Regions from separate parts of the Solwaraspora sp. WMMA2056 genome, predicted to be linked through region 2. Evidence: riboswitches for the same ligand, from Rfam matches in the RefSeq annotation. Region 2 holds a riboswitch; the other holds the start of a gene.
What was found. Region 2 has a riboswitch for cobalamin ahead of O7608_RS21780 (VWA domain-containing protein). Riboswitches for the same ligand answer to the same signal wherever they lie in the genome.

Region 1: another riboswitch for cobalamin. It lies ahead of O7608_RS24510 (ribonucleoside-diphosphate reductase subunit alpha); the one in region 2 lies ahead of O7608_RS21780 (VWA domain-containing protein).

The regions. Positions count from the first base shown of each region.
Region 1 is NZ_CP128360.1:5,433,878-5,437,275, forward strand. Features, by position in the region: gene O7608_RS24495 (RNA polymerase sigma factor) at 1-784, opposite strand, end outside; gene O7608_RS24500 (YciI family protein) at 791-1,144, opposite strand; gene O7608_RS24505 (PadR family transcriptional regulator) at 1,220-1,864, opposite strand; cobalamin riboswitch at 2,000-2,215, shown strand; gene O7608_RS24510 (ribonucleoside-diphosphate reductase subunit alpha) at 2,300-3,398, shown strand, end outside.
Region 2 is NZ_CP128360.1:4,834,406-4,837,803, reverse strand. Features, by position in the region: gene O7608_RS21800 (helix-turn-helix transcriptional regulator) at 1-80, opposite strand, end outside; gene O7608_RS21795 (hypothetical protein) at 380-670, opposite strand; gene O7608_RS21790 (CbtA family protein) at 769-1,527, opposite strand; gene O7608_RS21785 (CbtB domain-containing protein) at 1,544-1,744, opposite strand; cobalamin riboswitch at 1,777-1,953, opposite strand; cobalamin riboswitch at 2,066-2,193, shown strand; gene O7608_RS21780 (VWA domain-containing protein) at 2,274-3,398, shown strand, end outside.

The DNA.
Region 1 (3,398 bases), 600 kb from region 2:
GCCGGCGGGCGTGCACCAGCAGCAGCAACGCCAGCAGTCCGGCCACCTCCCGTTGCGCGGGCAGCAGCCGCCGCAGGATGCGGGCCAGCCGGATGGCCTCCTCGGCCAGGTCCAGTCGTTGCAGGTCCGGGCCGGAACTGGCCGCGTACCCCTCGGTGAAGATCGAGTACACCGCCTGCAGGACGCCGGGAAGGCGCTGCGGCAGCTCGTCGACGCCGGGAACCCGGAACGGGATACGGGCGTCGCGGATCTTCCGTTTCGTCCGGACGATCCGCTGGGCCATGGTCGCCTCCGGCACCAGGAAGGCCCGGGCCACCTCGGCGGTGGTCAGCCCGGCCAGGCAGCGGAGGGTCAGCGCCACCCGGTCCTGCGCGGTCAGCGCCGGGTGGGCGCAGGTGAAGAAGAGCGCCAGGCGGTCGTCTGGCAACTCCTGGTCGCCGTCGGCCGCCGGCGCCGGATCGGCCCGGTCCGCCTCGGCCTGCAGGACGGCCAGCCGTAGTGCCAGGTTGCGGTCGCGCCGGATCCGGTCGACCGCCCGGCGCCGGGCGGTGGTCAGCAGCCAGGCGCCGGGTCGGGTCGGTACGCCGGAGACCGGCCAGTGCCGCAGGGCCGCCTCGACTGCCTCGGCGGCGACCTCCTCGGCCAGGTGCAGGTCACCGAAGCGGCGTACCAGGGTGGCGAGCAGCCGGCCGTGCTCCTCCCGGAACACGGCCTCCACCGAGGTCCGCACCGCGGCGACGGCTTCCTCGTCGCCATGGTGCTCCCGCCGCCCGTCGGTGACCATCCGCGCTCACATCCCGAAGTCGGCGACCGGCCGCACCTGCACGGACCCGCCGTCGCGGGCACCGGGCGAGCGGGCCGCCCAGTCCAGGGCGACGTCGAGGTCCGGCACGTCGATGATGTCGTACCCGCCGAGCACCTCGCGGGCTTCGGCGAACGGCCCGTCGGTGACGACCCGTTGCCCGTCGGGGTCGACCTTCACCGACGTGCAGGTGGTCAGGTCGGCCAGGGCGTTGCCGCTGACCCAGATCCCGGCGTCCTTCATCTCCTTGTCGTACGCCATCCAGTCCTCGACCGTGCACTGCGGCACGGTCGGCTCGGGGGCGTCGGTGGGCGCGCTGACGAACAGCAGCATGTACTTCATGGTTCTCCTCGCTGAGGCGTACGTCGCCATCTGCGGTAACGACGATCGGCGACCGGCCGGATCGACACCACCACCTCAACCGTCTTGAGACCGACCCGGGCCGGCGTCGTCGGTTTCGGCGAGGATGCCGTAGAGCTTGCGGCGGGTCTCGTCGAGCACCCGGACCGCCCGCTCGCGCTGCTCCGCGTTGCCGTTCATCAGCACGTGCCGCAGCACCTGCATCGTCTGCATCCCGGACTCGCGCACATCGTGCCAGCTGTCGACGGTCTCCGGGGCGAGCTCGGTCCACGGGGCGGCCTGCGCCGCCTGCTCGGCCTCGGGCCGACCGGCGTCGGTGAGCGCGTAGCGCTTGCGTCCGCCGCCGGCGCCTTCGGCAGTGCCGACGATCAGGCCCTCGTCCTCGAGTAGTTGCAGGGTGGGATAGATGGAGCCGGGGCTGGGGCGCCAGGCGCCCCCGGTGCGGGAGTCCAGTTCCTGGATCATCTCGTAGCCGTGCATCGGCCCGTCGACGAGCAGGGCCAGCACCGCGGCCCGCACGTTGGGTCGCCGCCGCCGACCGCCACCTCGGCCACCGCCGCCCATGCCCCGGCCACCGAACGGGCCGCCGGGCCCGAATGGCCCGCCCGGTCCGCCGGGTCCACCGAAGCCGGGCCCGAAGGGTGGGAACCCGGCGCCGCGCAGGAAGGCCCCTGGGCCACCCCGTGATCTGTCGCGTCTCATGTAAACCTCCACTGAAGGATCGTTGATACGTTCACGATATATCGGGAAGCTGTCGGCGACAACCCGGAGTGCCAAGTGAAATACGCGACACCCCGACACGACATGTAGGTGCCTACCGCGAAGCCACCCACCAGATATAGTCCCGGACGCAACTGGTTCGGCCGGGCAGCCAGCCCGGCCGAGGCAACAGGGAACCCGGCGCGAATCCGGGACTGCCCCGCAGCGGTGAGTGGGAACGACCGCCGTCGAGCACACTGGGCCACCCCGGCCTGGGAAGTGACGGCCAGTAGGTGACCGGCATGTCCGGTCCGGCCCACAAGTCCGAAGACCTGCCGTTGTGCCGGATACGCCGAACGCGTACCCGGTGGTCCGATCGCCGCGCGGGACGGCCGACGGCTGCGACGCGTTGGCCATCGCGCGTTCGCGCCCGTCTGCCTGCCCGCCCGGCCTCCCACGAGGCGATGCCAGGAGGCACCACAGGTGACCGTCGTCACACATCCCGCCGCTACCGCACCGGCGGCCACGCCCGGTCAGCAGCCGACCCGAATCCGCGACCGAGCGGGGACCGCCACGCCGGTCGACCCCGACCGACTCCGCGACGCGGTACGGCGCCACGCCGACGGCCTCGCCGACGTCGACCCGGGGCGGGTCGCGGCCAGGACGCTCAGCGGTCTCTACGACGGCATCACCACCGCCGAGTTGACCCGGCTGCTGATCCAGACCGCAGCCGACCTGATCGGCGAGGACCCGCAGTACTCCCGCCTGGCCGCCCGGCTGCTCGCCGACCAGATCGGCACCGAGGTCCGCCGGCAGGGCATCGGCTCGTTCAGCCAGGCGATCCGACTCGGGCACACCCACGGACTCGTCGGTGACGAGACGGCCCGGTTCGTCGCCGAGCACGCCGCCGACCTCGACGCCGCCACCGACCCGGCCGCCGACCGCCGGTTCGAGTACTTCGGGCTGCGGACCGTCTACGACCGCTACCTGCTGCGCCACCCCACCAACCGACAGGTGGTCGAGACACCGCAGTACTGGCTGCTGCGGGTGGCCTGCGGACTGTCCGACACCCCGACCGAAGCGGTCGACTTCTACCGGCTGATGTCGTCGCTGGCGTACCTGCCCAGCTCGCCGACGCTGTTCAACTCCGGCACCCGGCACACCCAGATGTCGTCGTGCTTCCTGGTCGACTCCCCCCGCGACGAGCTCGACTCGATCTACGACCGGTACGCCCAGGTGGCGAAGCTGTCCAAGTACGCCGGTGGGATCGGCATCTCCTGGTCCCGGATCCGCTCGCGGGGTGCGCTGATCCGGGGCACCAACGGACTGTCCAACGGGATCGTGCCGTGGCTGCGCACCCTGGACGCCTCGGTGGCCGCCGTCAACCAGGGCGGCCGACGCAAGGGCGCGGCCTGCGTCTACCTGGAGCCGTGGCACGCCGACATCGAGGAGTTCCTGGAGCTGCGGGACAACACCGGCGAGGACGCCCGGCGCACCCACAACCTCAACCTGGCCAACTGGATCTGCGACGAGTTCA
Region 2 (3,398 bases):
AGCTCGTGAGCGAGTTCCTCGTCGTCGCGTGCGCCGAACATGGTCAGCGCCCGGAAGACGAGGTCGGCGTCGGGCGACACGCCCCACCTGGTCAGCTGTGGAACCGCCGTCGCGTCGTGTGTCGTGATGGTCCGCGTTCCCCGTGTCACAGACATCAGCTCAACACAGCCATGCGGTCGTGGAGAAGCCCACGGCTCGGGGCGGTTGCACAATCATGCAACCAGTTCGGGACGGAACTTGCCGCAACCGCCCGGGACGGACGACCGTCGTGCAGGCAGGTGAACGTTCGGGGGCGTTGCTTGCCAGCCGCGACCACTCGGCTGGCAAGCAACGGCGGCGCGGCTGGCAGGCAACGGCGGCCGGCGACGGCGCGACGTCGTCAGGACTCCGGGGTCGACCTGCCCCACCGGGGGGCGGCGAACCGCAGCCCGGTGAGTTGGTCGGGAGGCGCGGCCAGCCCCGGTCCGCCGGCGGTGACCCACCGCGCGACGGCGGACACCGCCGCGTCGTCGAGCACCCCGCCCAGCCAGACCGGCCGGGCCCCCAGCAGACGCGCCAGTGGTGCCGGCTGGACCACGACCACGTTGGACCGGTCGCAGGCATTCAGGCACTCTGACACCTGCACCGCTCCGGCCGTGCGCAGAACGTCGAGCTGGCGGTCATGGTCCACGTCGGGGTGCTTGCGGCGGGTACCGCAACAGCATCCCCGGCAGACCGTCACCCGGGCCGACTGCCCCAGTGGTGTACGTGCGGCGTCGGCACCCTCCGTCACGCGACGTCGGCGGTGACCGGCCGCCGGTGGCCGGCGCGGGCGGGGGTGAGCAGCAGCCCGAACACCACCCCGAGGACCGTCCACATCGTGGCGAGCTGTGCCAGTGACGCCAGGCGGAACTCCCACAGCAGCGCCGCCGGGATGTCGCCCGGCACCTCGACGCCGGTTGCCGGCCAGAGCGTCAGCAGCAGCGTGTAGCCGACGACGGCGACGACCGTCGCGACCACGGCCCGGTACGGCGCGGGCCGCGACCAGGCGGCCAGCCGCCGGTGCACCAGCAGAGCCAGCCAGGTGACCGCCGCCGCCGCGACGATGAACGACAGGTACTGGCCGGTGCGTTGGTTGACGGTGTCGGGGTCACCGACGCCGGGCGGGTTCGCCGGGAAACGGATGGCCGGCAGCAACGCCACCACGACGAAGCCGAGCCCGGCCAGCAGCCCGACCCGGCGGAAGTCGTCGCGGCCGGGCAGCAGGTGCCGGGTCGCGCCGAAGACCACGGCGACGATCACCGCCAGGCAGACCTCGACCGCGACGGTCGCGACGAGTCCACCGAGGACCTGCACGCCCCGGCTGACCAGTTCCTCCTCGTGGCCGTGCCCGCCGCCGCCCGGCGCGGCCCGGCCCTCCTCGACGACCAGCGCCGATTCGATCCGGGGTTCGACGATCAGCAGGGCCGCCGCCGCGCCGGCCACCCCGGCGGCGAGCCCGGCGAGCAGACCACGACGCAGTACGGTGCCGAACGGGTGACCGCTCATGTGAGCCGACCCCCGCTCAGTGGCACGGGACGCCGAGGGCGTGCCGGCCGTCGTGGGTGAACTCGTGCACGAACTCGGCGGCGCCGGCCAGCACCAGCCCGTTGTCCTGCGCGACCAGGTAGATGACGACCGCCGCGACGGCGGCCAGCAGCCAGCCGGCCAGCGGTACGCGGATGGCGGGGGTGGTGACCTCGCCGCCGACAGAAGGTGCAGTCATGCCAGGGAATCCTCTCGTCCATGCCTCGTGGCGATGCGGTGCGTGCCACGGCCGGTCTCCTGGCTCCCGGATCGTCGCGGCCGTCCCGCCTTCCCAAGCCGTCTTCGTCGGCCCAGTGGCGTGGTGGAACGGACACTCCCCGGTCACAGTGGCGAGGACCACGCCGGAATCACACCGGCTTCCCGAACACCGTGGCCCGCGCAGCGTACCGCCGGTCCGCCCGGCCGGACAATGCCCACCGCCACGACCAGCGCAGGGACCGGGGCCACATTGACGGTGACCCGAGTGGTGGGGGAGCATGGCCGGCACGAGCGGTACGCGGAGGAACCCGGTGCGAATCCGGGGCGGTCCCGCCACTGTGACCGGGGAGTCACGTCCCCATGAGACAGCCACTGCCACGACGGCGGGAAGGCTCGGGACGTGATGTCGATCCGGCAGCCAGGAGACTCCGGCCGCTCCCTGGTCCACCGGCACGCGGGCGTGGACACCCGCGGAAGGGATTCACCATGCGCACCAGTCGGTGCCCGGCATGACGCCGTACCCGTTCACCGCCATCGTCGGCCTGCCCGAGCTGCGGCAGGCCCTGCTGCTCGCGGCGGTGCACCCCGGCATCGGCGGGGTGCTGATCCGTGGCGAGAAGGGCACCGCGAAGTCGACGATGGTCCGGGCCCTGGCCAGCCTGCTGCCGCCGGTCGATCGGGTCGCCGGCTGCCGGTTCGGCTGCGACCCGGCGGCCACCGACCCGGCCTGCCCCGATGGTCCGCACACTGGGCCGATCACCGCCCGACGCGGGCCGGCGGCGCTGGTCGAGTTGCCGGTCGGTGCCACCGAGGACCGGGTGGTCGGGACGTTGGACATTCAGCGGGTACTCAGCGCCGGGGTGAAGGCGTACGAGCCGGGGCTGCTCGCCGCCGCGCACCGGGGCCTGCTCTACGTCGACGAGGTCAACCTGCTGCCGGACCACCTGGTCGATTTGCTGCTGGACGCGGCGGCCATGGGTCGCGCGCACGTCGAACGCGACGGGGTGTCGGTCAGCCACGCCGCCCGGTTCCTGCTGGTCGGCACGATGAACCCGGAGGAGGGGGAGCCGCGCCCGCAGCTGTTGGACCGCTTCGGGTTGGTCGTCTCGGTGACCGCGCCGACGCAGGTGGCCGACCGGGCCGAGGTGGTGCGTCGGCGGCTGGCGTACGAGGCCGACCCGGCGGCCTTCGCGGCCCGCTGGCGGTCCGCCGACGACGACCTCGCACAGCGGGTACGCGTGGCGCGGTCCGCCCTGCCGGCGGTGACCCTGCCGGACGCGGAGATCGACCGGATCGCCCGGATCTGTCTGGCGTACCAGGTGGACGGGCTGCGGGCGGACATCGTGATGGCCCGTGCCGCCGTGGCCCTGGCCGCCTGGCGTGACCTGCCGGCGGTCAGCGCCGCCGAGGTCGCCGACGCCGCACGGCTGGCCCTGCCACACCGGCGGCGACGGGATCCGCTGGATCCGCCCGGTGCCGACGCGCAGCGTCTCGACGAGGTGTTGCGTGACGAGTGTCCCGACGACGATCCGGACCCCGCACCTCCGCCCCCGGGACGTCCCGCACCGCCGGACGGTACGCCGCCGACCCGCGCGGACGGACCCCCACCGCAGGCGGCCGACGGCGGCGGCGAC